DNA from 2 places in the Conexibacter sp. W3-3-2 genome. Region 2 is predicted to be linked to the other one. Evidence: riboswitches for the same ligand, from Rfam matches in the RefSeq annotation. Region 2 holds a riboswitch; the other holds the start of a gene.

Region 1 (14,475 bases), 4.1 Mb from region 2:
CGATGAGCTTCAGCGACAGCCCGAGGTCGCGCGCGTAGGCGATGTCCTCCTGCGTGATCTGCTCGATGCCCTCGTAGCGGACGTCGTCGAGGTGCACGGGGGTGTCGAACGCCAGCCGCGCGATGATCGCCATCTTCGCCGCCGCGTCCTTGCCGTTGACGTCGTCGGACGGGTCGGCCTCCGCGTAGCCCAGGCGCTGCGCCTCGGCGAGCGCGTCGGCGTACGAGGCGCCGGTGCTCGCCATCTGCGTGAGGATGAAGTTCGTGGTGCCGTTGACGATGCCGTGCACGCGGTCGACGTGGGCGGCGGCCAGCGACTCCTGCAGCACCCGGATGACCGGCACGACACCGGCGACCGCGGCCTCGAAGCGCAGCTGCACGCCGTGCTCGCGCGCGGCGGCCCACAGCTCCTCGCCGTGGTGGGCGAGCAGCTGCTTGTTGGCGGTCACGACGTGCTTGCCCGCCGCCATCGCCGCGAGCACGTAGCCGCGCGCGGGCTCGAGGCCGCCGATCAGCTCGACGACGAGGTCGCTGTCGGCGAGGATCTCCTCGAAGGTCCCGCGGGAGGTCGTGAGCACCCCGGCGATCTCGGGGCGCAGGCCGGTGGTCGCGGCGATCTGGTCGGCGCGCTCGGGCAGCAGCTCGGCGAACGCGGCACCGACGGTGCCGTGGCCGAGCAGGCCGATCTTGAAGGGCTCAGCAGTCACGGGCGTAGAGGTCCTCGTAGGTCTCGCGGCGGACGACGACGGTGGCCTCGCCACGCTCGACGAACACGATCGGCGGGCGCAGCGCGCCGTTGTAGTTGTTGGCCATGGCGTGCCCGTAGGCCCCGGTCACCGGGGTGGCGACGACGTCCCCCACCTGCGGGGTGGGCAGCGCCGCGCCGTCGACGATGACGTCGCTGCTCTCGCAGTGCTTGCCGGTGAGCTTCACGGTGGCCTGCGGCTCGGCGGCGGCGCGGTCGGCGAGGACCGCCTCGTAGCGGGCGCCGTAGAGCATCGGCCGCAGGTTGTCGGACATGCCGCCGTCGACGCCGACCCAGGTGGAGACGTTCTGCTTGATCGTCTCGACGGTGTAGAGCGTCACGCCGGCGTTGGCGACGAGCGCGCGGCCGGGCTCGTCGACGATCCGCCGGCCGGGACCGAGCAGCTCGCGGACCGCGGAGACCTTCGCCTCGACGTAGTCCTCGATCGACGGGGGCCGCTGGTCGGCGGTGTACGCGACGCCGAGGCCGCCGCCGAGGTTGTAGGTGCGGAAGTCGCCGAGGCCGGCGATCGCGCGGACCGCCTCCCGGAACGGCGCGAGCTCGAGCAGCTGCGAGCCGATGTGCAGGTGCAGCCCGTCGAGCTGCAGGTGCGGGCTGGCCTGCGCGCGGGCGATCGCGTCGGCGGCCGCGGCGAGGCCGAGCCCGAACTTCGAGTCGGCCTGGCCGGTCGAGATGCCGGCGTGCGTCTCGCCGCGCACGTCGGGGGTGACGCGCACGAGGACGGTCTGCGGGCCGCGGCCGTCGGCGGCGACGACGCGCTCGAGCCGCTCGAGGTCGTGCAGGGAGTCCAGGACGACGGTGCCGACGCCCGCCTCGCGGGCGAACCGCAGCTCGCCCTCGCTCTTGGCGTTGCCGTGGAGCGTGATCCGCGCGGGCTCGAACCCGCCGCGCAGCGCGAGCGCGAGCTCGCCGCCCCCGGCGACGTCGCAGCCGATGCCCTCGCCGGCGAGCAGCCGGTAGACGGCGGTGCACGGGAACGCCTTGGACGCGAACGTCACCTCGAAGTCGTCGCAGCGCGCGGCGAACGCCTGGACGAACGCGCGTGCCCGCGCCCGGACGTCCTCGACGACGACGACGTAGGCGGGGGTGCCGTGCTCGCGGGCCAGCTCCACGGCGTCGCAGCCACCGAGAATCAGGTGACCGCGCTCGTCGACCGTGGTGCCGAGGGGCCAGACGTGCGAGAGCTGCTGTGCCGCGGCCATGGGCGGCGGATCATGCCAGCCTGCGACGCTTCCCGGATGCCACGCCCCGGGACACGCATCGTGACGGTCGACGAGCCGCAGGAACGCGGGCGGCACCGCGGGCTCGCCTACACGCTGTTCCTGCCCGCGGAGCCGCGCGTCCCGGCGGGCGCGGTGCTCGTGCTCCACGGGGCGGGATCGACGAAGGAGTCCCACCAGGACTTCGCGCGCGCGTGCCGCGAGGTCGGCGTCGCGGCGCTGTGCGTGGACCTGCGCGGGCACGGCGAGAGCGACGGGCCCATGGACGGCCGCGCGGTCGAGGACGTGGTCGCGCTGGCGCAGCACCTCCGCGCCCGTGTGGCCGAGCGGTGTCCGGCCGCGCCCGCCCCGCTGCCGCTGGCGCTGCGCGGGTCGAGCATGGGCGGCTGGTTCGCGCTGACCGCGGCGGCGGGGGCGCGGGCCGACGCGGTGGTCGCGATCTGCCCGGCGTCGTCGGACGGGCTGCGCCGCGGGCTGCAGGAGGGACGGTTCGCCTTCGCCGCCGACGAGGAGCCGCTGCTGCAGCTGCTCGCGGAGCACGACCCGTACGTCGCGGCCGGCGATCTCGGGGAGCGGCTGCTGCTGCTGCATGCCGAGGGCGACGAGACCGTGCCCGTCGAGCACTCCCGGGAGCTGCACGCGCGGGCGCCGGGGAGCCGCCTGATCGCCGTCCCGGGCGGGCACCACCGGTCGATCCAGCACGACGCGGAGCTGCAGGGCGTCGCACTGCGGTTCGTGGCGCGGCGGTTCCGGGCCGTCGCCGACGGCGCTCAGGGCAGCCGCTGAAGCGCCTGGGCGACCGCGTCGGCCGCCCGCTCGACCGTGCGCGCGGCACGGTCGGAGGTCTCGGTCGTCGCGTCGCCGGGCCGGCCGCCGAGCGCGGTGCCGAGCGCGGCGCCGGCCGCGCGGGTCGTGTCGGCGAGGACGCCGCCCGCCTGGACACCGGCGCCACCGAGGACCGGGCCGATCGCGGGGGTCGGCTCCGCCGCCGGGGTCGCGGGCGGGCGCTGCGGGCCGGCCCCCGCGTCGGGCGGTCGGGGGTCGGCCGCGGTCCGGCGGTCACGGGTGCGGCGGCGGGCGCGGACGGGGCGGCGCTCGCGTCCCGGCGGTCCGGCGTCGCCGCCCGGTCGGACGTCGTCCGGGGCCGCGCGTCGACGGGGGCGCGGCCGGGCGCGGTCGGGGCCGGGCGGGCCACGGCGGTCGTCGCCGTCGGGGTCGTGGGCCCGGGGGCGAGCGGCAGCGCTGCCGGGTCGCGCTCGCCGTCGGCCGCGGGCCAGGAGTCGAACGCGACCATGGCGGTCCCGAACAGGCCGACGGCGGCGACGGCGGCGATCAGGGCGACCGTCGACCCGGCTCCGGCCACGAGCACCCGCCCGCGCCACCACCGTGGTGACCGCCGCCCGCCGGTCATCAGGTCGTCGCCGGCCTCGGTCGGGCTCCGGAGGCCGCCCCACCGCCCGCGGCGCGCAGGCCGCCGCCGCGCAGCAGCACGACGATCCAGACGAGTCCCGCGACCATCATCACGAAGCTCTCGACCTGCGCGGTCGTCAGGCCCAGCAGCACGCTGTCGTTGCGCCGGATGAACTCGACGAGGAACCGCTCGAGACCGCCGAACAGCAGGTAGAGCGCGAAGATCGCGCCGGGCCGCACGCGATCGCGCAGCGTCCACAGGGCCCAGGCCAGCAACCCCATCGCGACGGTCTCGTAGATCGGCGTCGGATGCACGTCGTCGGTCGTCGGCACGGTGCCGTCCGGGTAGGGCATCCCCCAGGGCAGGTCGGTCGGCTGCCCGTAGTCGCCGTCCCCGGAGATCTGGCAGCCGATCCGGCCGATCGCGTAGCCGAGCGCGAGCGCCGGGGCGCAGAGGTCCAGCAGCGACAGGTTCAGGACGCCGCGTCGCCACGCCCACGCGCAGACGAACAGCGCGCCGCCGATCGCGCCGCCGTACCAGACGAGGCCGGAGCCGCCGAAGAGCGCGTCGACGAGGTCGTCGGAGGCCTCGTCCCAGTTCTGGAACACCCATGCCAGCCGCGACCCGATCAGGCCGCCCGCGAGCGCCACGAAGATCAGCTCGTAGGCCCAGTCGACCGGCTGCCCCGTCTCCTTGAGGCGGCGGGACAGAACGGCGCCGGCCGCCAGGAACCCGAGGGCGAACATCAGCCCGAAGGTCTTCAGCGGGAGGCCGAGGAGATCGATCTCGGGCTGCATCGGCCCCGAAGACTACGCGGACCGGCGGCGAGGGCTAGAGGTAGCCCATCGGGTTGACCGGGGACCCGTTGATCCGGACCTCGAAGTGGAGGTGCGGGCCGGTCGAGTTGCCGGTGTTGCCGACGAGGCCGATGACCTGCCCGCGCCGCACGTTGGCGCCGACCGAGGTCTTGAACGCGGACTGGTGCGCGTAGCACGTCGACATCGACGCGGTGTGCTGCACGCAGGTGTAGTTGCCGTAGCCGCCGGTCGGGCCCATGAGCACGACCTTGCCGCTGTCGGCGGCGTAGATCGGGGTGCCGACGGGGGCGGCGATGTCGATGCCGGCGTGCAGGCGGCCCCAGCGCATGCCGAACGGGCTGGTGAAGGTGCCGTTGGTCGGCATCGACAGCGGGCCGCCGCTGCCCTTGAAGCCGCCCGCGGGGGGCGTCGTGGCGGCCGGGCCGCGCAGCGCGCGCTCGATCTTCGCCTGCTCCTTCTCGAGGCCCTCGAGGTGCCCCTCGAGGTCCTTGCGCTCGACGCGGACCTTGGTCAGCGCGGCCTGCTTGCCGGCGCGGGTGCGCTCCTTGCCGACGCGCGTGTCGATGATCGCCTGCTTGATCTGGGCGATCTCGTCGCGGCGCTGCTGGATGCGGCTGGTGACCTTCGCCTGCCGGCCCTCGAGCCGGTCCAGGCGCGCGGCGGTGCTGGTGGCGTCCTTCTTGGCGTTCTTGACGAGCGTGACGATCGTGCGGTCCTGCTCGTGGATGCGCTCGAGGAAGTCGCCGCGCTCGACGAGGTCGGCGAAGCCGTCGGCGTTCAGCACGACGGTGACGAGGTCGGGCGTGTCGGCCTTGTAGAGCTCGGCGAGCCGGTTGGAGAGCACGACGCGCGCCTCGGCCAGGCGCGCCTTGAGGCGCACGAGGCGACGGCGCTCGGAGCGCAGGTCGGCCTGGATGCGGGTGAGCGCGGCGCGCTGCGTGTCGAGGTCGCTCTGGACGACGGCCTGCCGACGGTTGTAGCGGTCGATGCGGTCCTGCAGGCTCTCGATCCGCTGCGTGTACTGCGTGATGTCGCGCGACAGGACCCGCTCGGTGCCCTTGCGCTTGCCGATCTTGCCGCGGGTGACCTCGATCTTTTTCTGGATCGCCTGGGCGCTGCGCGCGGTCGGCTCCTCGCCGCTGGAGAGCACGGGCAGGGCCGCCCACAGCAGGAGCGGCAGGAGGACGGAGACGAGCAGCAGGCGCAGACGCACGGCGGTTCACGCTAGCAACGGTCCGGCGGAGCCCGAGCCACTGCAAGCAGTCCTGCGCGGCGGCCTGCGGGCGCGTCGGTGCGCCCGCGTCGGTCCCCTTTACCGATCGTGAAGCCGGGCCTGTCACCATCCACCCATGAGACCGACCTCCTTCGGCAAGGACACGGGCCTGCAGGCCCGGATGCTCCTGACGATGTTCCTGCTGGGCGCCGTCTACGTGGTGTTCATGGGCGTCCTCTTCGCCGCCGGTGCGTCCGGCGTCATCATCGCCGTCGTCGCCGGCGGCCTGGTGTTCCTGCAGCTGTTCGCCTCCGAGGCGATCGGCCTGCGCGCGATGGGTGCGCGCGAGGTCTCGCCGCAGGAGGCCCCGGAGCTGCACGCGATGATCGAGCGGCTCTGCCTGCAGGCGGACCTGCCCAAGCCGAAGGTCGCCGTGGCCTACACGGACATGCCCAACGCGTTCGCGATGGGCCGCTCCAAGAAGCACGCGACCGTCTGCGCGACCACCGGCATCATGGACCTCCTCACGCCGGCGGAGCTCGAGGGCGTCATGGCGCACGAGCTCGCGCACATCGCCAACCGCGACGTGATGATCATGACCCTGGCGAGCTTCTTCGCCTCGGTCGCCTCGATGATCCTGCAGTTCGGCTTCATGTTCGGCGGCGGGCACAGCGACGACGACGACGGCCCGGGCTTCCTCGCGGTCATCATGGTGTCGCTGGCCGTGTACGTGATCTCGTTCTTCCTCATGCAGGCCCTCTCGCGCTACCGCGAGTTCGCGGCCGACCGCGGCGCCGCGGTGCTGACCGGCCGCCCGAGCGCGCTGGCGTCGGCGCTGATGAAGATCAGCGGCGGCATGGACCGGATCCCGCAGAAGGACCTGCGGGCGAGCAGCGAGATGGCCGCGTTCTACATCTTCCCTCCGGGGACGAAGTCGGCGATCGGCAGCCTGTTCTCCACGCACCCGCCGATGGACAAGCGGATCGACGCGCTGATGCGCCTCGAGGGGCAGCTCCAGGGCACCCGCTGACATGGGCTTCTTCGACGCCCTGCTCGGCAAGCGGAAGGTCGCGCAGCCGGCCGCCAAGGACCGGCTGTTCGCGATGTCCACCGCGCACATCGCGATGGACGTCGACGGCCTGCGGGCGCGCGGCCGGGCGGGGATCGTCTTCCAGTCCCTGGGGACCGCGGACTTCTCGCGGGTCGTCCAGGAGATGGAGGAGGTCCTGCACGGGACCGGCGAGGAGACCGGCACGACCGTCTCCTCGCAGGACGACTCGTTCGGCTACCGCTGGATGATCCTCGAGGACCCCGACGTCGAGGACCTCGTCGTCGGCGTGCACGCGGTCAACGACGCGCTGGCGATCGCCGGCTACGGCGACCGCACGCTGGCCGCGGTGTTCGCCTACGAGGACGGCAGCCAGCCCCTGTACTGGATCTACAACATCAAGCGGGGCTCCTGGTACCCGTTCGTGCCGGCGGGCGGCGAGCAGGCCCGGTCCAACGAGCGCGAGCTGCAGCTGAAGGCCCGCTACGGCGGCGACCTGCCGATCGAGCCGGAGCTCGAGCGCTGGTTCCCCCTGTGGGGCGTGCCGCTCTAGGAGCGCTCAGCGGTCGCGGTAGGCGCGGACCTTCGCGCGGTTGCCGCAGACCTCCATCGAGCACCAGCGGCGCGAGCGGTTGCGCGAGACGTCGTAGAAGGCCCAGCCGCAGTCGTCGGCCGGGCAGATCTTCAGCCGCGTCCAGGTGCCGTCCGCCTGCGCGGCGGCGACGACGGCCAGCAGCCGCCCGAACGCGCCGAGCACGCCCGGGACGCCGCAGGCGACGACCGACCAGCCCTCCGGGGCGAAGCGCACGCCCAGGTCGGCGTCCGCCGCGGTGGCGTTGAGGACGCGGACCGCGGACGGGTCGGGCGTGCCGCCGTCGTGGTTGCAGGCCAGCAGCGCCCGCAGCGCGTCGCGCAGGGCGCGGGCCGCCTGCACGTCGGCCGCCGTGGGGACGGCCTCGGCGGCCAGGCCCACGGTGCCGCGCAGCGCCTCGACGAGCCCGTCGGGATCGGTCAGCCCGTCGGTGCCCGCGTCGAGGTCAAGCGTGTTGACGAACACGCGCACGGGCTCCAGCGCCGCCGGGGCGCAGAAGCCGTCGTGATGGCCGCCATCAGGAAATGTCACCGCCATGGGCAATTGACAGGTTACACCTCGCCACCTAGGTTGGTCACCACTGTCATCGCAAGACCGGTTACGACCTACCGGTCGGTCGGGAGGCCACCATGCTCCACCCCTCGTCGCTCACCCACGACCTCGCCGCGGCGCGGCACGCCGACGTCGCCCGGCGCGCCCGGCGCGTACGCCTCGTCCGCCCGCGGCCCGACCGCCGCACCTCGTGAGCGCCGCGATGCGCGTCCTGCACCTCGACGAGACGCCGCCCGTCGACACGCCGTGGGACGGCGTGCCCGCCTGGACGCCCGTCCGGCGCCTCCTCGACGTCGGCGCGTTCGGCGTCAACGTCCAGACCGCGGCCGCCGTCGGCGACCCGCTGATCGAACCGCACGACGAGACCGCGAGCGGCCACGAGGAGCTGTACGTCGTGCTGCGCGGCAGCGCGACGGTGACGGCCGGGGACCGGACGGTCGACGTCCGGGCCGGCAGCCTCGTCTTCCTGCCCGATCCGACCGTGCGCCGGTCGGCGACCGCGACGGCGCCGGCCACGGCCGTCCTGGCCGTCGGCGCCGCGCGCGGGACCGCGTACGCCCCACCTGCGTGGGAGGAGCGCTGGGCGCGCGAGCTCGGCCTCCCCTGAGCGGGAGGCCCACACGCGCGCCCGGGCGATCAGTCCGGGATCAGGCCGTCACCGGTGAACTCGGCGGCGGCCTCGGTGAGCGTGAGGTCCGCGGGCGGCACGATCACGTCCGAGGACTCGATCTCGTCGTCGCCGACCGCGACCCCGTTGGTGCGGATGAACTGGAGCAGCTCCTCGAAGGACTCGTGGAAGCGGTCCTCGTCGTCGGCCTCCACGGCCGCGACGACCGCGTTGTCGAGCTCGTTGAGCGGGCCCTGGTGCTCGTCGGGGATGCGGTACTGCCCCTCGTTGGAGATGCGGACGATCACGGCTTCTCCTCCTGCGCGGGCTCGGCCGCCGGCACGTCACCGGTCGGGGCCGCGGCGCCGCCGGCGCCGGCCTCGAGCTGGCCGGGAGCGGCGCCCCCGCCGACCCCGAGCTCGGCCCGCATCTTCGCGAGCTCGTCGTCCACCATGCTGCCGCTCGTCAGCTCGGCGAGCTGCCGGTCGATGTCGTCGGCGCCACCCTCCCCCAGCTGGGTGAGGTCCTCGAAGGTGCCGGCCGCCTCGAGCTCGGCGACCGCGTCGGCGCGCGCCTTCATGTTCTCGGTCTTGTCGACCGCGCGCTGCATCGCGAGCCCGACGTCGGCCATCTCCTCGCCGACCCCGGTCGCAGCCTCGGAGATCCGGACCTGGGCCTCCGCAGCGGAGTACTGGGCCTTGATGACCTCCTTCTTCGTCCGGAAGGCCTCGATCTTCGCGCGGAGCTTCTTCTCCGAGTCGATCAGCTTCTGCTGCTGGGCCTCGAGCTCGGCGACCTGCTGGTCGAGCGACTGCAGCTCGGTCTGCGCGAGCTGCTTGCGCTCCAGCGCGGTGCGGGCGAGCTCCTCGTTGCCGGCGGAGAGCGCCTGACGGGCCTGCGTGTCGAGCTTCACGACGGACTGCTCGAGCTTCTGCGACTGCATCTGCAGGCGCTTCTTCGAGGTGACGACGTCGGCGATGCCCTTCTTGACGTTCTGGAGGGCCTCCAGCTGCTTCTGGTAGCTGTAGTCCAGCGTCTCGGCGGGGTCCTCCGCCTTGTCCAGCATCTTCGAGATCTTCGCCTTGATGACGGTGGACATGCGTCCGGTCATTCCGGCCATACGGTCTCCTCGGGCTCAGGTGGAACGTGCCCCCTGAGCGTACTGGACGCGCCCGGTGTGCCGAGCGCCTACAGGCCGACCGGCCGGCGCGCCTTGAAGCCCCGGTTGGACTTCCGCAGCGGGCGCCAGCGCGGGCCCTTCAGACCGCCGCGGTCGTCCGCGGCACTGGTGTCGAGGCGGATGCCCGCGACCGTCATGTACGCGTGGTCGGACGCCGTGTAGACCGTCACCCACTTGCCGCGGCCCGCCTTGCCCCAGGTGAAGAACGAGCGCGAGTCGCGCGGGCGCCGCAGCAGGTCGGCGCCGGCGAGCGCGAAGGAGACCGTGCCGGAGCAGTCGTAGGCGGTGTCCTCGAAGTCGCCGTGGCCGCCGCCGTACCGGTACGGCAGGCCGACGATCCCGTTCGCGGCCCAGATGATCTGCTTGACCGCGTCCGGCGCGTTCTCGGGCGCGGACGCGATGCCGTCCTCGTCGATCACCGCGACGTCCCCCGGGACGGTCGGGAAGCTCGTCGGATCGACCGTGCCGAACTCCGCGCCACCGGCCTTCGCCGACGCGTCGGACTGGACCGTCGGGGCCTGCTCCTCCTGCGCGGCCTTGCCCTTCTTCGCGGCGGACGCCCCGGACGGGACGACGAGCGCGAGGCCGGCGAGAACGGCTATGAGAAGGAATGCCCGGAGTCGGAGCACAGACGGACTGCTTTCTTTCGACGGCCTCCGGGGTTAGCTGACGGGCTCGCGCAGAAAGAACCAGCGCGTCCGATCACGATCGGATTCGCCCCAACGACGTGGGTCCCCCGTCCCTGGTGTTCCGTCCAGGGTTCGGCAATTCGCGGCAGCGTAGCGAACTGCACGACGGATTGCAGCCTTTCGTGCTGCCAGCGTCCGTGCAGCCCCGACAGGCGCGTGCCACGGGCGTCGTGGATATGGTCGCGCCAGCATGCTCCGTCCCGCCCTGCCCGCCGCCCTCCTCGTCCTCGCGCTCGCCGCCGCCGGTTGCGGCAAGGGCGACGGTCCTGCCACGGGATCGACGACCGCGGCCCCCGCCGTCGGCGCGAAGAGCGACGAGAAGGACGCGGCCACCGACCTCGGCTTCCCGACGTTCGCGACGAAGAACACGACGCGGGTCGGCGGCGGGGACGCCCCGACGATCGCCGCCGCGGTCGCCCGGGCCGTGTACCCCGGCGGCGAGCGCGGCCAGCGGCCCGCCGCCGTCGCGCTCGCGCCCGCGAAGGACTGGCGCGTCGCGCTCGCCTCCGCCTCGCTGATGGCCCCCCGGTGCGCGCCCCGCTGCTGCTCTCCGACGGCGACGGGCCCGACGTGACGGTCGAAGCGCTGCAGGCGCTCGCCCCGACGGGCTCGGCGCAGGCCGGCGGCGCGCAGGTCGTCCGGGTCGGCGACGTGTTCCGTCCGGCCCGCCTGAAGACCACCGACGTCGGCGGCCGCAACCCCGCCGCGATCGCGCGCGCGCTCGACGCGTTCGGGCGGGCGGTGCGCGGGTCGGACACCGGCCGCGTGCTCGTCGTCAGCAGCGACGCGCCCGAGTACGCGATGCCGGCCGCCGCCTGGGCCGCGAAGTCCGGTGACCCGATCCTGTTCGTCACGCGCACGACGGTTCCCGCGGAGACGCTCGCCGCGCTGAAGACCCACAGCAAGCCGAAGATCTACGTGCTCGGGCCGTCCAAGGTCATCGGGCCGGCGGTGACCAGGCGCTGCGCGCGACCGGCACGGTGACGCGGATCGGCGACCAGGACCCGGTCACCAACGCGATCGCCTTCGCGCGCTACCGCGACGGCGAGTTCGGCTGGGGCATCACCGATCCCGGCCACGGGCTCGTGTTCGCGGGCACCCGGCGCCCCGCCGACGCGGGTGCCGCCGCCGCGCTCTCGGCCAGCGGCACCTACGGCCCGTTGCTGCTGCTGGCGCGCGGCGACGCGCTGCCCAAGCCGCTCGAGCAGTTCCTGCTCGACATCCAGCCCGGCTACGACCGGGACCCCGTGCGCGGGGTCTACAATCACGGCTGGATCGTGGGTGACGACCAGGCCGTCGAGACCGGGGTCCAGGCGACCGTCGACGGTCTCCTGGAGATCGCGCCGGTGAACGCCGCCGCACCGGAGCCCACGGCCACCACGACGCAGCCGACGGCGACCACCAAGGCGCCGCCGACCCGCACCACTCCCACCACCACCACGACGACCCCCCGGAGCGCCCCGTGAGCGAAGCAGAGTCCCCCGAGCGCAGCGACCGTCGCGGCTCCGTCCCGGACGTCACGATCGACGACGTGCGCGAGCTCATGGGGGCCTCCACCCCGCACTTCGCGCTGCAGATCCGCAACCGGATCGCCAAGCTCGTCCGCGACCTGCCGGCCGAGCACCCCGCCCGCATCCTCGGCGAGCAGGAGATCGCCCGGCTGACCAAGCTCGGCTTCTCCGGCGAGACGCGCGGCACGCAGCGCGAGGAGGGGATCGCCCCGCTCGCCTCCGTGTCCGAGGACCTGCGCTGACGCGCTAGCGGCGCAGGCTGCTGCGCCGGCAGCGCGGCGTGAAGACGCCCGCGTGGCGCAGGCAGATCTCGACCTCCGCCGCCTTGCCCTGGACCGAGAACGAGCCGTCCTTCACGCCCCCGCGGCCGGAGGCCGGCCACTCGTTCCAGCTGATCCCGCGGAACCAGCCGCCGTCGTAGGCGATCGGCGTCCAGACGTCGAACGCCGCCCGCACCGGGCGGGCCTGCGCGGACTCGCGCACGACGCCCCCGGCCTGCTGCTGGTCATAGTCCGACTTCTCCGGGAACGCCGCCGTGCCGGTGCGGGACAGGTACCCGAGGCTCAGGCCGACCGGCTTGTCGTACTCGGCCTGGATGTTGCGCACGAGCTGGGCGGGCCCGGCGGGCAGGCCCGTCGTCGACGACGCCCACGCGGCGGTGAGCGCGCCGATCGTCGGGTCGGGCGGCTCGGCGAGCAGCGGGAACTCGGCGGAGATCGACACGAGGTCGAGGGCGTCCCAGAAGAACAGGTGCTGCTCGGGGTCCTTGGCGTCCTCGACGATCGAGTCCCACGCCGCCGTGTAGGTCAGCTCCCCCCGGTAGCCGCGCCCGTCGCCCATCAGCGCCCCGGAGCGCAGCTCGGCGATGATCGCCCGCCACTCGGCCCGGTCGTCCTCGCTGTCGGTCATGCCCGACAGCCCCGTGCCGATCACCAGGCCCTCGGCGCCCGTGTCGCGCGCGATCCGCGCGTAGGTGCTGAGGAACCGCTTGTAGCTGTCGAACCACGCGCGCTTCTCCCCCGGCCCCTTCTGGACGAGGTCGCGGTCGGTCGCGGTGCGCGCGTTGCGGCCGACCTCCAGCTGCGGGCGCAGCACCACGCGCAGCCCGAGCGACCGGGCGCGGCGGACCGCCGCGGCGACCGCCGCGTCGCTGGGCGTCTTGCAGCGCGTGAAGCTGCTGCCGATCCGCCGGCAGGTGCGGGCGTCCCCGGGCGAGCGATGGATCTCCGTCGCGTTGAGGTGGTCGCTGCGGTTGCGGTCGGAGAAGTACTGGAACCACGGGATCACGAACGTGACCTCGCGCGCGCGGGCGCTCGACCGGGCACGCCCCAGCCAGGTGCGAAAGCGCGGCCCGGAGAGGTCCTGCCACCAGAACGCGGTGACGTTCAGCCCCTCCCGCCAGGTCGGCGGGAGCGGCGTGATCGACCGCGCGGCGCCCGCCGGGGCGGGCACGGCGAGCGCGAGGACGAGTAGGAGCGGCGGCAGCAGGCGGGGACGGACCGGGCGCATCGCGGCGACCGTACCCGCCCGGACGGGCGGGTACGCCGGTCCGTCGCGCTCAGACCGCGACCGCGACGCGCCCGCGGATCAGGTCCGCCGCGCGCTCGGCGACCGCCTGCACGGTGCCGTGCGTGTGGCCGCGGGGCAGCGACGGGAACACGGACGCGTCGACGACCCGCAGGCCGTCGACGCCCTGCACGCGCAGCTCGGTGTCGACGACGCCCTGACCGCCGCCCCCGATCCGGCAGGTGCCGACCGGGTGGTAGAGCGTGTGGGCGATCGTGCGGATGCCGGCCGCCAGCTCCTCGTCGGTCTGCAGGTGCGCGCCGGGCAGCCGCTCGCTGCCGCGGTGCTGGGCGAAGGCCGGTCGGTCGAGGATTGCGCGGGCGCGGCGCAGGCCGGCGACCATGACGGCCATGTCGTGCCCGTCCGGGTCGCCGAAGTAGTTCGGGTCCACGACGGGCGCGACGCGGGGGTCGCGGGAGGCGAGGCGGACGCGGCCGCGGCTCTCCGGGCGCAGCAGGACGACGCCGACGCTGACCCCGTGCTCCTCCGCGTCGACGAGGCCCTCCCCCTCGAACAGGACGGGCGCGAAGATCAGCTCGTAGTCCGGGGCGGGCAGGGACGGGTCGCTGCGCACGAACGCCGCGATCTCGCCGACGTTCGAGGTCAGCATGCCGGTCCGGCGGGTGAGGAACTTCACGAGCTCGGCGGGCTTCTCGGCCGCGAACAGCGACGTCGGGGTCGACGTCCGGGCGGTCGTGAGCGCGACGAGGTGGTCCTGGAGGTGCTCGCCGACGTGCGGGCTGTCGAGGACGACGTCGATGCCGTGCTCGGCGAGGTGGTCGGCGGGCCCGACGCCGGAGCGCAGCAGGATCTGCGGCGTGTTCAGGGCCCCGGCGCAGAGGACGACCTCGCGGGCCGCGTGGACGGTCTGCGGCGCGCCGGTCGCGTCGAGGTAGGTCACGCCGGTCGCCCGGCGGTCGCCGTCGAAGAGGACCCGGTCGACGAGCACGTCGGCGCGGATCTCGAGGTTGGGGCGCCCCTTGGCCGGCGTGAGGTACGCGTCCGCGGCGGTGCGGCGCATGCCGCGGCTCTGCGCCAGCGGCGTCACCGCGACGCCGTCGGGCTCGTCCCCGGTGAGCGGCTTGGACAGCGGCAGGCCGTCCTGCTGCGCGGCCTCCAGGAACGCCGCGGAGAGCGGGTTCAGCGAGCGCGGCGCGCGCGGCTGCTGGGCGCGGTTGTGGCGCTCGCGGTAGGGCGCGAGCTCTCGCGGACCCCAGCCCTCGGCGCCCTCCTGGACCCAGTCCTCCTGGTCCTGGTGGTGGCCGGGGATCTGCATCATCGCGTTCATCGCCGAGCAGCCGCC
Region 2 (14,475 bases):
GTCAGTACCGCGACCCGCAGGCGTGCACGGGCCAGATCGTCGTGCCGTGCCCGGACGCCGAGACGGGGCGGCGCACGTTCCTCGGGGCCGAGCAGAAGGCGTGGTTCAAGCGTGCGGTCACCGACTCGCGGGCGCAGTGGAAGGTCGTCGCCAACCAGCTGATGATCATGGCCGTCGACTCGGTCCCCGGCACGACCATCAACGTCGACGCGTGGGACGGCTACGGCGCGGAGCGGCGCGAGATCCTCGAGCACTTCCGGGCCCGCGGCGTGCGGGACCTGACGTTCATCACCGGGGACATCCACACGTTCTTCGCGGGGACGGTCCACACCAACGGCCGCGCGAACACGCCGGCGGTCGGGACGGAGTTCGTCGGCGGCTCGATCACCTCGCTGGGGTTCGAGGACATCATTCCCGAGGCCACCGCGCGCGAGACGATCAAGGCGGCGCTGCGCACCACCAACCCGCACATCTCCTACGCGGACTTCCAGCACCGCGGCTTCGGTCGGCTGGAGGCCCGCACCGACGGGCTGCGCGTGGAGTACCACTCCGTCGACGCGCTGGACCCGGCCGCCCGGCCGGTGCGGCAGGCCGCGTTCTCGGTCGCGCCGGGCGACACGACCGTGCGCCCGGCCTGACCTCCGCGGCGCGGCTCAGGGGCGGCGCAGCGCGATCGTGCGCGTGCGCCGGACGCCGCGCAGCACGAACCGCACGGTCAGGGTGCGCGCCCCGGGCGCGACCCGCACGGTGACCGCCCGGCCGCTGCGGACCGTCCGCCCGCCCGGGAGGACGAGGCGCCGCGTCACGCTGCGGCGGGTCCCGTCGGCGGCGAGCAGCACCAGCCGCGGCGTGAACCGCACGAGGCCGCCGCGGACGGTCACGCGCGCCGGCGTGAGCAGCACGCGCGGCGCGGTCGGGCCGTCGGCGGGCGTCGCCGCCGCGCCGGCGGCGGGGACGGGTGCGAGCGCGGCGCCGGTGACGCGCGCGGACGGCAGCTCGGCGATCACCCCGTCGAAGCCGACGCTGAAGAGGCGCCCGGCGGAGAAGCCGCTGCGCCCGTGCCCGAACGCGACGGCGCTCGGGGTGCGCAGCCCGGTGGCGATCGCGCAGAACCGCGGCGCGGCCGTGTCGACCCGCCACACCTCCCCCGGGACCTGGGCGGCGACGTAGAGCCGGTCGGCGCCGTCGATCGTCATGCCGTCGAGGCCGGCGGCGACCCCGTCGAGCGGCGGGGTGGCGAAGGTCCGCACCTGCGAGGAGTCGCGCAGGTCGATCCGCGTGATCGCCGCGGGCTGGAAGGTCTGGGCGGCGTAGAGGTGGCGCTGCGCACGGTCGATCGCCAGGCCGTTGGCGCTGAACACGGACGCCCAGCGCAGCTGGACGGTGCCGTCGGGGCCGACACGGTCGATGCCGAACCCGACGTCGCTGGAGGCGTACACGGCGCCGTCGTCTGCGCGCACGATCCCGTTGACCATCTGCAGGCCGGCGGCGACGGTCTCGACCACGCGCGTGGCCGGGTCGACGCGCAGCAGCCGGGCGACCGGTCGCAGGTTGCCCTGCAGGCCGGGCACGAGCCCGTCGCCCTGGCCGACGAGGATCCGGCCGCGCTCGTCGATCGCCAGCCCGCCGGGCGCGTCGATGCCGCCGGCGATCGTCTCGGGTGCCGCTCCGGGCGCGTCGAGGCGGCGCAGCTCGCGGGCGGTGGTGTCCGTGTAGTACAGGCGCCCGTCGGCGTCGACGATCGCCGACTCGAGCACCCCCTGCCCGGTGAGGACCGGGGTCGCGGGCGCGGCGCCCTCGGGGCAGCGGTCGATCGCCTGCGCGGCCGGGGCGGCGAGCGCCAGCAGGCCGGCGGTGGCGAGGAGCGACCGGCGGACGGTGCGGATCGGGGTCATCGGGCCTCCACGTAGAGGGACTGGGCGCTCGTGCCGAGCGCGCCGTGGAGGTCGGAGAGCCGCGAGGCGGCCAGCCCGATCCCGGCGCCGTCGATCACCGTGCGGGCGTCGAGCTGCACCCACTCCCCCACGGGCTCGCGCTGGAGCTGCACGGTCAGGTCGGTGTTGACGAACAGGTGGGTGCGGAAGTCCAGGGCGCTCGAGACGCCGTTGCCGAAGTCCGCGGCCATCGCGACGAGCGCCAGCGGCGAGGCCGCCTCGTCGTCGACGAGCGGCCGGGCGGCACGGAACCAGGTGACCGCGGGACCGGGCTCGAGGAAGTCCCCGTGCACGAACCGCAGCTCCATGCCCGTGACGCCGAAGCCGGTGTCCGCCTCCCCCATCGGGACCATCGGCGCGAGCGGGTGCGCGAGCGGGTCGGGGCCGCCGGGGACCTCAACGGGGCCGGTCGCGCGCGCCGCGTCGGGGACCGGGACGGGCGGGTCGGCGACGCGGTGGCGCACCGCTCGCGCCCGCAGCACGACGGGGCCGCCCGCGACCGCGAGCTGCGCCTCGACGAGCTGGAAGCGACGGCCCGGCTTGACCAGCGCGGCGGAGACGGTCAGCGGGGCGAGCGGGACGGGACCGAGGAACTCGTAGGCGAGCCGCAGGACCGCCATGCGCGTCCCGTCGGTGCCGGAGGGCACCGCGGCGATCTCCCGGGCGAGCAGGCCGGCGGGCGCGCCGCCGTGGAGCTGCGCGTCGTCCCACGGGCCGCGGGCGTGCCCGGACGGCACGTAGGTGCCGCCCTCACGCGTGAAGATCGGCTCGGTCACGCGTCCTGCGCGCCGAGGGCCTTGCGGCGCATCGACCACATCTGCGCCGAGCGCTCCATCTCCAGCGCCGCGCCCCAGGGCAGCGCGGGCGGCCCGAGCTCGGTGCGCAGGGACAGGGTGGTGCGGCGCGCGAGCTCCGGGTCGCGGGCGGGGACGGCGGCGAGCTCGAGGGCCCGCGCGTCGACCGCGTCGGCGTCGAGCGCCTCGTAGGCGAGCCCGGCGGCGACGGCCTGCTCGCCGGTGATGCGCTCGCCGAACAGCGCCAGTGCCGCGGTCGTCTCGCGGGCCCCGGTGCGGCCGAGCAGCACGCCGTGCCCACCACCGGGGTGCAGCCCGATCGGGATGAAGCCGGAGGCGAGCTTCGCGTCGCGGGCGACGATCCGCAGGTCGGTCGCGAACGCGAGGTTCATGCCCGCGCCGACGGCGCCGCCGTGGATCGCGGCGATCGTCGGGACCTGCAGCTCCCCGACGCGGTGGAACGCCCGGTAGATCGTGCCCATGCCGGTGAACGCGTCGGGCGCCGCCGGGTCCTCCCCGGCGCGGGCGAGCGTCGCGCGCTCGCCGCCGGCGCAGAAGTAGCCGCCCGCGCCGCGGACGACGACCGCGCCGACGGTCGGGTCCGCGTCGAGCTCCTCGCAGGTGTCGATCATGGCCTGGGCCATGGCGATGGTGAGGGCGTTGCGGCGGTCGGGGGCGTCGAGCGTGAGGACGGCGACGCCGCCGTGGCGCTCGAGGGTCAGGTCGGTGAGCGGGCTCATCGCCCGGGACGCTATCCGCTGAGCAGGTCCTCCACGGTGCCGCCGCGTCGCTCGCGTCGGACGACGAGCCGCAGGCCCGACCAGGTCGCGTCGACCGCGCAGACCTTCGTGTCCACGAGACCGTGCGGTAGCGCGATCTCGCGGACGACGTCCTCGGTGACGTCGGTGGGGACCTTCGAGGCCCGCTTGGGCCAGCAGACCCACCAGGCGCCCGCGGGGAAGATCGTCCGGGTGACCGGCTCGCGGTCGGCCTCGAGCCGGGCGCGCTCGGTGCGGAAGGTCAGCACGACGTCCGCTGCGGCCACGAGCGTCGCGTGCAGGCGGACGTCGGCGGGGAGCGGCCCGAGCCCGTGCTCGACGAACCCGGCGGGCGCGTCGAGCACGCAGACGACGTGCCCGGCCTTGATGGCGAGCTTCTGGGCGAGCGGGCGACCGGAGTACCCGGCCGGGGTGGTGCTCATCGCGCGGTGCGCGCGAGGTCGGCGATGACCTTCGAGAGCCGCCCGCCGGACCAGGCGATCGGGCTCTCCCCCTCCTCCTCGACGACGAGCTCGGCGCCGGGGATCGTGTCCGCGTAGGCGATCGCCACCGCCAGCGGGTGGCCGGGATCGGCGCTGTCGCGGTCGCCGACGACGACGGTCGGCGCCCCGATCCAGCCGAGGTCGGCGAGCGTGTCGAACGGCGCCGAGCGCGGGACGGCGCGCAGCGCGTCGGCGAGCGCGTCGGGGTGCTCGTGGCGGGACAGCCGCTGCTCCAGCACCTTCAGGACGGTCTCGCGCCACTCGGGCTTCACGCCGGGGTCGCCGTAGGCGGCGACGAACCCCTGCACCCCGCCGCTGCGCAGGCCGTCGGAGAGGCGGTCCCAGCGCGCGAGGTCCTTCGTGCGCGACGCCTCGGGGGCGGCGCCGTCGTGTGCGGGGGTGATCAGCACGAGCCCGGCGACGCGGTCGGGGTGGTCCAGCGCGAACCGCAGCGCGGTGTGCGCGCCCATCGACGCCCCGGCGAGGACGGCGCGGTCGAGGCCGGCCTCGTCCATCACGCGGCCGAGGTCCTCGGCGAGCAGCGGGTAGGTGTAGGCGTCCGGGGACGGTGCGGGATCCGATGCCCCGTGGCCGCGCGCGTCGTAGGCGACGACCCGGAAGCCGCCGCGCTCGAGCGCCCGCGAGCCGTGCACGACGTAGCGGTGCGTGGCGGTGAGGCCGTGCAGCAGGACGACGGCGGGGCCGTCGCCCGCCGAGACGACGTGGAGGTCCGGACCGGGCATCACCGCAGCGTAGTCTGCAGGCATGACCGTGATCGACGTGACGGAGGCGACCTTCCAGGCGGAGGTCGTCGAGCGCTCCGCGACGACCCCGGTGGTCGTCGACTTCTGGGCCGAGTGGTGCGGGCCGTGCCGGCAGCTCGGGCCGATCCTCGAGCGCGAGACCGCCAAGCACGGCGGGCAGGTCGTGCTGGCGAAGATCGACACCGACGCCAACCCGGGGATCTCGCAGAGCTTCCAGATCCAGGGCATCCCGGCGGTCAAGGCGTTCCGCGACGGGCAGGTCGTCGACGAGTTCGTCGGCGCGCAGAGCCCGGCGATCGTCGAGCGGTTCTTCCGCAAGCTCGTGCCGTCGGAGGCGGACGCGCTGGCGCGCAGCGGCGACGAGGCGGACCTGCGCCGCGCCCTCGAGCTCGAGCCGGGTCGCGCCGACGCGGCGCTCGCGCTCGGCGGGCTGCTGCACCGTCGCGGCGACGCGCAGGAGGCGCTCGGGATCCTCGAGCAGGTCCGCGGCAACTTCGCGGCCGAGGGGCTGGCCGCGCGGATCCGGCTCGAGCAGGACCCGGGCCCGTTGGAGCTCGACGCCGCGTGGGCGGCGCTGGACGGCGGCGACCCCGAGACGGCGCTCACCGCGCTGCTTGAGGGCATGGCGGTCGCGCCCGACCGCAAGGACGACCTGCGGCAGGCGGTCATCGGGATCCTCGACCCGCTCGGGGTCGACCACCCGCTGGCGCGCGACGGGCGCCGCCGGCTCGCCGCCGCGCTGTACTAGCCCGCCGGAGCCGCCCGCTCAGGCCGGGTTGGTGGCGCCCGCGCAGTGGGCGGTGACGAGCGCGGCGGTCTGCTCGGGCCGCTCCCACCAGAACAGGTGCCCGACGTCCGCGAACCGCTCGAAGCGCGCCCCGGGGATCGCGTCGGCGATGAGGACGCCGTTGGCGACCGGGAGCATCAGGTCGGCGTCGCCGTGGACGACGAGCGTCGGGGCGGTGATGGCGCCGAGCCGGGCGAGCGTGTCGTGCGCCCCGACCGCCTGCATCTGCAGCATGATCGTGGCGATCGGGGCGGGCGTCGCGGTCGCCATCGCCAGGAACGCGGGCCAGTGCGCCTCGTCGGCCGCGAACGTCGGGGAGACGTTGATCTCGTAGCCGGTGCGGATCGCGCGCTCGCGGTCCCCGGACATCATGCCCTCGGACAGCCGCTGGATCGTCTCGGGGGCGGCGAGCGACGCGCCTTCCCCGCCGCTGTAGGTGCAGCCGAGGGTGAGCGAGCGCACGCGCTCGGGGGCCTTCAGCGCGAGCTCCTGCGCGACCATGCCGCCCATCGAGATGCCCATGACGTGCGCGGAGGCGTGGCCGAGCGCGTCGAGCAGCGCGAGCGCGTCGTCGGCGAGGTCGACGATCGAGAACGGCTCGGCCGCCGGGTCGGAGCGGCCGATCCCGCGGTGGTCGTAGGAGATCGTGGCGAGCGCGGGATCGAGGGCGGACAGGAACGGCTCGCCCCAGGAGGCGTGCGTGCCGCTCATGCCCTGGATCAGCAGCAGCGGGTCGCCGCTGCCGCGCTGCACGACGTGGAGGGTCCGGTCGCCGATCGGGATGCGCTCGCTCATGCCGCAGACCCTAGACCTCGAGCGCGAGCTGGTCGCCGCGGCCCGCGTTGGCGGCGGCCTCGTGCGCGAACGACGCCATGCGCACGCCGAGCAGGCGGACCGGCCGGGCGGGCGCGTAGGCGCGCAGGAGCTCGACGGCGACGCCCGCGACGCGGTCGGGCTCGGCGGTGTACTCGGGGATCGTGCGCGCCCGCGTGACGGTCGTCCAGTCGTCGAGCCGGACCTTGATGGCGATCGTGCGGGCGCGGCGGTCCTGGCGGGTCAGGCCGTCGCAGAGCTCGGCGGCCATGCGGCGCAGGTGCTCCTCCATCTCGTGGGGCTCGCGCACGTCGACGTCGAACGTCCGCTCGCGGGACTCGCTGACGGCGATGCGCTCCTCGCTGACCGGCGCGTCGTCGAGGAACGCGCCGCGCCGTCGCAGCCAGGGGCCCTGGTTGGTGCCGAAGCGGTCGGCGAGGATCTCGTCGGGCGTCGCGGCGAGCTGCGCGAGCGTCTCGATGCCCAGCGCGGCGAGCCGCTCCACGGTCTTCGGCCCGATGCCGGGCACGAGGCCGGGCGAGGCGTCCGCGAACCGCCGGACGGCCTCCTCCCGCTCCAGGACGAGGAACCCGCGCGGCTTCTCGGCGTCCGAGGCGACCTTCGCGACGAGCTTGCTCGGCCCGATGCCCACGGACGCGCTGAGCCCGGTGGTCTCGCGGATGCGCTGGACGAGGCGGCGCATCTCGGCCTTCGGCGAGAACAGGCCCGTGAGGTCGAGGTACGCCTCGTCGAGCCCGACGACCTCGACGGTGTCGACGGTGGCCCGGACGAGGCCCATCACCGTCCGGGAGACGGCCCGGTAGGCCTCGAAGTCCGGCGGCACGAGCACCGCGTCGGGGCACAGGCGCCGGGCCTGCGCGGTCGGCATCGCCGAGCCGACGCCGAAGCGGCGCGCCTCGTAGCTGGCGGTGGTGACGACCGCGCGCGGACCGTCACCGCTGACGATGACCGGCAGGCCGCGCAGCTCGGGGCGGCGCTGCAGCTCGACCGACGCGTAGAACGCGTCGATGTCCAGGTGGGCGATCCGGCGGCTCACGTCGCCGCCGATGGTACGCCGCGGACCCGACGGGATGCGAACACACGTACGTGTCCCCGTCCCGTCGGGTCCGGCCGGGTCGCCCCGGCCCGGCGGTCAGACGGTCGAGAGGACCGTGCCGGTGGAGCCGAAGCCCAGCGCGCGCTTGGTCGCGCCGGTGAGGTCGTACTCGCGCCCGCCGACGTAGGGGCCGCGGTCGATGACGGGCACGGTGACGCTGCGCCCGCGCAGGCGGAAGGTGACCTTCGTGCCGCACGGAAGCGACTTGTGCGCGACGCCGAGGGTGCCGTAGCCGAGCGTCTGGCCGCAGGCGGTGCGCCCGCCGTAGAACCCCGGGCCGTACCAGGACACGAAGACGCGCCGGTAGACGTTGAGCCGTCCGAGCGTGCGACGCGTGGCGGTGGTGGCGCGGTCGGCGCCGACGCGCACGCGCATCGACATGCGCCCGATCCGCGCGGTCCGCCAGGACAGCGCGTAGCGGCCGCCACGCGAGGTGGCGTCGCGGTCGACCGTGCGCCACGTGCCGCCGCGGCGCACCTGCAGGCGCACGACGCGGCCGGCGGCGGCGGGCAGGACGGTGCCGGAGACGGTCGCGGCGCGGCCCGCGACGACGTCGCGGCGGACCTTGGTGGTCCGCAGCGCGGCGGCGACGCGGACGGCGAGCTCGCGGCTCGTCGTCGGCGCGGCGGCCGTGGGGCCGGCGGCGACGGCGGTGGCGGGCCGGCCGGCGAGCACGACGCGCAGCGCGCCGTTGCGGCGCACCGTGGCGCGCAGGCGGTAGCGCCCGGCCTTGTCGGTCTCGTCCTGGGCGACGGCGCTCCACTGGCCGCCGCGCGGGCGGTACTCGAGCACGACGGGCTGGACGGTGCCGCTCTGGGCGATCCGGCCGCTGACGGTCACGCGGGAGCCGTAGCGGACGTGGGAGTCGTGGAGCGAGGCGGAGACGGGCGCGGCGCTGGCGGTTGCCTGCGGCGCGGTCGTCTGGGGGGACTGCGCGGACGCCGTGGCGGGCACCACGGCGAGGGACAGCGCGCCCGCGGCCGTGACGGCGCGGGAACGCGAGATGGACGGCTTCATCGCCGTTGACCTCCTGCGAAACGCTTCTGCCGCCTACGGGGTTAGCTGTCGGGCTCGCAGCCCGCCGGGAGCGCTTCTGACGCTCCTCGACAGGACGCTACGGCTGCATCAGCGGCCGATTCGCCCCAGCCTCCACCGGGATTCCCGGCGGTGGCGAGTGGGTCCCCCGCTCGTCCCCGCAGTGGGCGGAGACGACTCGGCGATCGAACAATCGTTCGCAAGAGTACAGCAGAAACGCCCCGTCGATGTGACGGGGCGCACACAGTCCACGAGCCTGCACATCGCCAGGTGCAGGGGTTTTCCGCCGGGGACGGCCGCCCGGGCGGTCGTCCGGGGTGCCGGCGCCGGCGCTCAGGCGGCGGCGTACGACGGCTCGAGCTGGCGCCCGATCTCGTCGCGGAGCTTGGCGAGCCCCAGCCGGATGCGGCTCTTGGCCGTGCCGAGCGGCACGCCGGCGCGGCGGGCGATCTGGTCGGCGGTCAGCCCGCCCCAGTAGGCGAGGACGACGGCCTCGCGCTGGGCGTCGGGCAGGACCCGCAGGGCATCGCGGACGATCCGGCGGTCCCCCTCGCGCTCGGCGACCTGGTCGGGGCGCTGGTCGTACCGCGGGGCGTCCATCGAGACGACGACCTTGAGGCGGTCCGTCGCGCGGCCGGCGGCCTGCGACTCGCGCCAGAGGTCCAGCGCGCGGCTGCGGGCCATCAGGCGCAGGTAGCTGCCCAGCTCGCCACGGCGGGCGTCGTACTTGCCCGGGTTGCGCCAGACGCGGAGGAAGACGTCCTGGGCCACGTCCTGGGCCTGGGCGTCGTTGCCGAGGATGCGGTACGCGGCACCGTAGACACCACGGTGGTGCTCTTCGTAGATGCGGGAGAACGTGGTCTGATCGGCGAGGTTCATGGCGGGCGGCTTTCGTTCAGCTGGGGGGCGTGGTGCGGAACTACCCGCCACCTTACACAACCATGCACAGAACCTTCAACAGATTCGTGATTTGTTGTTGAAGGCTTGTGAAACGTTTCGCGTTGCGGACGCCGTGCGATCCTTCGCGTCCCATGCGGATCGCACTCGCCCAGCTGAACCTGACGGTCGGCGACCTCCCCGGCAACGAGGAGAGGATCGCCCGCTCGATCGACGAGGCCGCGGCCGCCGGGGCGCAGCTGGTCCTCTTCCCCGAGCTCGCGATCACCGGCTACCCGCCGGAGGACCTCCTGTTCAAGGAGCACTTCCTCGCGGACGCGCGCGCGGCGGTCGAGCGGCTCGCCGCCCGCACCCGCGGGATCGTCGCGATCGTCGGCTTCCCCGAGCGGGCGGACGACGTCTACAACGCCGCAGCCGTCCTCGCCGACGGGGCCGTGCAGGGCGTCTACCGCAAGATGCGCCTGCCCAACTACGGGGTCTTCGACGAGGTCCGCTACTTCCAGGCCGGGGACCGCCCGATGATCGTCGACGTCGACGGCGTCCCCGTCGGCCTCACGATCTGCGAGGACCTGTGGGTCCCGGGCCCGCCCGCCACCGACGAGGCGCTCGCCGGCGCGCGCCTGATCGTCAACCTCTCCGCCTCCCCCTTCCACGCGGGCAAGGGCGCCGAGCGCGAGCGGATGCTCCAGCAGCGCGCCCGCGACCACCTGGCCCCCGTCGCGTTCTGCGCGCTCGTCGGCGGCCAGGACGAGCTGATCTTCGACGGCCACAGCGTCGTGCTCGACCACGAGGGCCGCGTCGTCGCCCGCGCGCCGCAGTTCGAGGAGACCCTCCTGCTCGCCACCGTCGACACCCGTGCGGCCGGCAACGCGCGCCTGCGCGACACCCGCCCGCGCCTGGCGGTCCGCGAGCACCGGCCGACCGTCGAGACGATCGCGACGCTCACCACGGCCGCCCCGTCGGACGCCACCGGCGGCCCGGCCGCGCCCGCCGACGCCCCCGACGGCACGGTCGCCGCGACGCTGGACGCCGAGGCCGAGGTCTACGGGGCGCTCGTGCTCGGCACGCGCGACTACGTCGAGAAGAACGGCTTCCGCCACGTCGTGCTCGGGCTCTCCGGCGGCATCGACTCGACGCTCGTGCTGCTCGTCGCCGTCGACGCGCTCGGCCCCGAGCGCGTCAGCTGCGTCGTCATGCCCTCGCGCTACTCCTCCGACGGCACGCAGGGCGACGCCCGCACGCTCGCCGCCAACCTCGACGTGCGGCAGCTCGAGCTGCCCATCCAGGGCCCGATGGTCGCCTACGAGGAGCTGCTCGCCGAGACCTTCGCCGACCGCGAGCCGGACCTCACCGAGGAGAACCTCCAGGCCCGCATCCGCGGGAACCTGCTGATGGCCCTGTCGAACAAGTTCGGCTGGCTCGTGCTGACGACCGGGAACAAGTCCGAGATGTCGGTCGGGTACTCGACGCTCTACGGCGACAGCGCCGGCGGCTTCGCGGTCATCAAGGACTGCCCCAAGCAGCTCGTCTACGCGCTGACCGCGTGGCGGCGCCGCCGCGACGCCGCCGACCCGGTCCCGGAGTCGATCGTCAGCCGGCCGCCGTCGGCGGAGCTGCGCCCCGACCAGCGCGACGACGACTCGCTGCCCCCCTACGAGATCCTCGACGCGATCCTCGAGGGCTACGTCGAGCGCGACCTCGGCCGCGAGCAGCTCGTCGCGCGCGGCTTCCCCGCGGCGGACGTCGACCGGGTCATCCGGCTCGTCGACCTCGCGGAGTACAAGCGCCGCCAGTCGCCGCCCGGCATCAAGATCACGCCGCGCGCGCTCGGGCGCGATCGGCGCCTGCCGATCACCAACCGCTACGGCGGCTGAGCGGGCGCCGGACCGGCCGGCGCCCCGCGCCGGTCAGGCCGGGTCGCCGTGCGTCTCGCGCACGCGCGCGGCGACCTCGGGCGGCATCGGCCGGACCGCGATCGTCATGCGGATGATCGCGCACAGGCGGTCCTGCTCGTCGGTGATGTCGACCTCCCACACCCACGTCGTGCGGCCACGGTGGCGGCGTGTGGCGGTCGCGCGGATGACCGACCCGAACACGGGTCGCAGGAAGTTCGTCTGGTTGGAGAGCCCCTGCGCCATCTCGCCGTCGTGGATGACGACCCGGGCGGTCCCCATCGACGTGATCGCCTCGGCGATCGACGCCAGCAGGCCCCCGTGGACGAGCCCCATCGGCTGCTTGTGGTGGTCCTGGATGTCGACGTGCGCGCGCACGAGGTCGTCGCGCTGCTCGTCCACGACGAGGCCGTAGAGCGCGTCGAAGGTGCGCTCGTAGGCCACGGGGGTCGGGAGATCGCTCATCCCCGGCACCCTAGTTCACCGCCTCCCCCGCCCCGGGGGTGCGGCGCGGCCGGGTCCGACGCGCGGCGGGGGCCCGTCCCGCTAGGCTCCGCGCCCTATGGCGCGCGTGGACGACCTGCCGGCCGATCAGAAGGCCGTCATCCAGCTCCTGCTCAAGCAGGGCAAGACCTACGACGAGCTCGCGGCGCTGCTGCGGCTCGACGGTGCGGGGGTCCGCGACCGTGCGCTCGACGCCCTCGACAGCCTCGGTCCCGACGACACCGGCGACCTCGAGTCCGAGCGCCAGGACGACATCTCCGACTTCCTGCTCGGGCAGCAGACCGCGTCACAGCGCGCGGCGACCCGCGAGTTCCTCGAGACCTCGGCCGCCGGGCGCGCGTGGGCGCGGGTCGTCGCGGCCGAGCTGCGCCCGATCGGCGGCGACGCGCTCCCGGACATCCCGGCGGGCGGCCGCGAGGTCGACGAGGCGTTCGACGCGCTCGAGGCGCGCAAGGTCGCCCGCCAGGAGCGCGCGAAGTCCTCGCGGCTGGGCGGGCTGCTCGTCCTCATCGGCGTCGGCGTCGCGATCGCGGTCGGCGGCGTGCTGCTGATCGGCGGTGGCGACGACGAGAGCGACGACACGCCGACGACGACGCAGGCGGCGTCCACCGGCCCGACCGGCAGCCCGTCGGTCGACGCGCAGATCAACCTGACGGCGGCCGTCCAGGGCTCGAAGGCCCTCGGCGTCGCGCAGGTCCTCTCCCAGGACGGGCAGCGCGCGCTGGCCGTCACGGCGCAGGACCTGCAGCCCAGCTCCCGCTACGTCGTGTGGCTCTACAACTCCCCGTCGGACGCGCAGTTCCTCGGGTTCGCGCCGCCGGTCGGCGACGACGGTCGCCTCAGCGGCCTGGCGCCCGTGCCGACCGAGGCCACGAAGTTCCGCCAGCTCGTCATCACCAAGGAGAAGGTGGACCGCCCGAGCAAGCCCGGCACGATCGTGCTCCGCGGCCAGCTCGACCTCGGCGGCAACTAGCCGCCCGGGCCGGTCGCGTCCGGCGCCGCCTCAGGCGGCGTCGGCGTGCAGCCGCTCGAGGCCGTCGAGCGCCTCGTCCAGCAGCGTCCGCGACGCCTTGCGGACCATCGGGCCGCCGAGTCGCGAGACGCCCTTCATCCTCGTCGTCTGCACGACGGTGACCTTCGTGCCGGCGGACTGCGGGTCGAGCCGCACCTCGATGCTGGACGCCTCGAGCAGGTTCTCGAACGGCGTGCCCTCGACCTCCTGCGCCCAGCCGGCGCGGGTCGGCTCGTCCAGGGCCGTCAGCCGGAAGTCCGCACGCACGCTGCGCCCGCGCTCGGTCGTCATCACCTGCGTGAAGGAGCTGTCGTCGACCGCCTCGACGCGCAGGACCCGCGGCCACCAGCGCGGCAGGTGGTACGGGTCGCCGACGATCGTCCACAGCTCCTGCGGGGTGGCCGGGATGACGCGGGAGCGCTTGGTCGTGGGCACGGGCGGCTACTCGCTCTCGTAGGTGACCAGCGCGTGGACGGGGCGCGGCTCGAGCGCGGCACGGCCGGGCAGGAACGCGAGCTCCACGAGGAACGCGCAGCCCGCGACGGTGCCGCCGAGCTGCTCGACGAGCTCGCACAGCGCGCGGGCGGTCCCGCCGGTGGCCAGCAGGTCGTCGTGGACGAGGACGCGCGCCCCGTGGGCGACGGCGTCGCTGTGCAGCTCCAGGGCGTCGGTGCCGTACTCGAGCGCGTACTCGGCCCGGACGGTGGTGTGCGGGAGCTTGCCCGGCTTGCGGGCGAGCACGAAGCCGCAGCCCAGCTCGCGGGCGAGCGCCGGTCCGAGCAGGAAGCCGCGGGCCTCCGCCCCGATGACGACGTCCGGGGCCAGCGGGCGCGCCGCCGCGGCGAGGCCGCGGACGGCCGCGTCGAGCGCCACGGGGTCGGCGAGCAGCGTGGTGATGTCCTTGAAGCCGATGCCGGGCGACGGGAAGTCCGGGATCTCCCGGATCGCCGCGCGCAGGTCGACGGCTTTCGGGTCGGGCGTGCTCACCCGGCGATCTTGCGCAGGTCGCGGATCAGCAGCAGGTGCTTGAGGTGCGTGGTGACCGCGGCGAGGTTCTCGAGCGCCTCCAGCGCCTCCTTGCGGCGCTCGACGTTGCGCGAGCGCAGCGCCGGCGCGAGCAGCTGCTGCAGCAGCGCGGCCTCGCGGTCGGCGGAGGTGCGGAACACGCGCAGGTTGCGCCCGCCGACGCCGTAGCGGGCGAGCTCGGCGACGGCGCGCACGATCTCCCGCTCGGTCTCGTCGTAGTACTTCGTGCCGGCGCGGAGGTCGCCGCGGATGACGCCGTACTCCTCGAGCTCCTGCACGAGCTTCGGGTCGGCGCGGGTCTCCTCGACGACGTCGGCGAGCGAGTACATCGGGGCGTTGGGGCTGACGGTGACGCTCGTGCGGCGGCGGGCGCGCGGGTCGGCGCCGGGGCCGGACGGGGCCGGGGTGGCGCGCTCGTCCTCCTGGGCGCGGCCGGAGGCGAGCTCCTGGCGGATGACGCGCAGCGGCAGGAACTCGTCGCGCTGGAGCCGCAGGATCGTGCGCAGCCGCTGGACGTCGGAGGCGCTGTACAGCCGGTAGCCGCCGGGCGTGCGCCGCGGCTGCAGCAGCTTCTGGTCCTCGAGGTAGCGGATCTTCGAGATCGAGATGTCGGGGAACTCGGTCTGCAGCGACTTGCAG

The links. A riboswitch is a leader RNA that binds a small molecule or an ion and turns the genes downstream of it on or off. The one in region 2 is predicted to bind cyclic di-AMP.
Region 1: another riboswitch for cyclic di-AMP. It lies ahead of GKE82_RS22475 (hypothetical protein); the one in region 2 lies ahead of GKE82_RS02970 (septal ring lytic transglycosylase RlpA family protein).

Annotation. Positions count from the first base shown of each region.
Region 1 covers NZ_WLYW01000001.1:4,683,899-4,698,373, reverse strand. Annotated here, with positions in the region: gene GKE82_RS22530 (homoserine dehydrogenase) at 1-706, opposite strand, end outside; gene lysA (diaminopimelate decarboxylase) at 696-1,967, opposite strand; gene GKE82_RS22520 (S9 family peptidase) at 2,004-2,771, shown strand; gene GKE82_RS22515 (prolipoprotein diacylglyceryl transferase) at 3,396-4,193, opposite strand; gene GKE82_RS22510 (murein hydrolase activator EnvC) at 4,228-5,427, opposite strand; gene htpX (zinc metalloprotease HtpX) at 5,564-6,457, shown strand; gene GKE82_RS22500 (hypothetical protein) at 6,459-7,028, shown strand; gene GKE82_RS22495 (CGNR zinc finger domain-containing protein) at 7,035-7,604, opposite strand; gene GKE82_RS22490 (hypothetical protein) at 7,810-8,226, shown strand; gene GKE82_RS22485 (hypothetical protein) at 8,256-8,534, opposite strand; gene GKE82_RS22480 (PspA/IM30 family protein) at 8,531-9,325, opposite strand; gene GKE82_RS22475 (hypothetical protein) at 9,415-10,035, opposite strand; cyclic di-AMP (ydaO/yuaA leader) riboswitch at 10,043-10,183, opposite strand; gene GKE82_RS22470 (hypothetical protein) at 10,286-10,669, shown strand; gene GKE82_RS22465 (cell wall-binding repeat-containing protein) at 10,624-11,079, shown strand; gene GKE82_RS22460 (hypothetical protein) at 11,076-11,561, shown strand; gene GKE82_RS22455 (hypothetical protein) at 11,558-11,848, shown strand; gene GKE82_RS22450 (hypothetical protein) at 11,853-13,115, opposite strand; gene GKE82_RS22445 (GMC family oxidoreductase) at 13,165-14,475, opposite strand, start outside.
Region 2 covers NZ_WLYW01000001.1:586,014-600,488, forward strand. Annotated here, with positions in the region: gene GKE82_RS02925 (alkaline phosphatase) at 1-638, shown strand, start outside; gene GKE82_RS02930 (SMP-30/gluconolactonase/LRE family protein) at 654-1,895, opposite strand; gene GKE82_RS02935 (thioesterase family protein) at 1,892-2,710, opposite strand; gene GKE82_RS02940 (enoyl-CoA hydratase/isomerase family protein) at 2,707-3,468, opposite strand; gene GKE82_RS02945 (DUF3052 family protein) at 3,480-3,929, opposite strand; gene GKE82_RS02950 (alpha/beta fold hydrolase) at 3,926-4,732, opposite strand; gene GKE82_RS02955 (tetratricopeptide repeat protein) at 4,755-5,501, shown strand; gene GKE82_RS02960 (alpha/beta fold hydrolase) at 5,520-6,335, opposite strand; gene dinB (DNA polymerase IV) at 6,346-7,410, opposite strand; gene GKE82_RS02970 (septal ring lytic transglycosylase RlpA family protein) at 7,507-8,487, opposite strand; cyclic di-AMP (ydaO/yuaA leader) riboswitch at 8,504-8,699, opposite strand; gene GKE82_RS02975 (RNA polymerase sigma factor) at 8,839-9,384, opposite strand; gene GKE82_RS02980 (NAD+ synthase) at 9,537-11,276, shown strand; gene GKE82_RS02985 (PaaI family thioesterase) at 11,310-11,759, opposite strand; gene GKE82_RS02990 (hypothetical protein) at 11,857-12,771, shown strand; gene GKE82_RS02995 (SRPBCC family protein) at 12,802-13,245, opposite strand; gene GKE82_RS03000 (adenine phosphoribosyltransferase) at 13,252-13,797, opposite strand; gene GKE82_RS03005 (MerR family transcriptional regulator) at 13,794-14,475, opposite strand, start outside.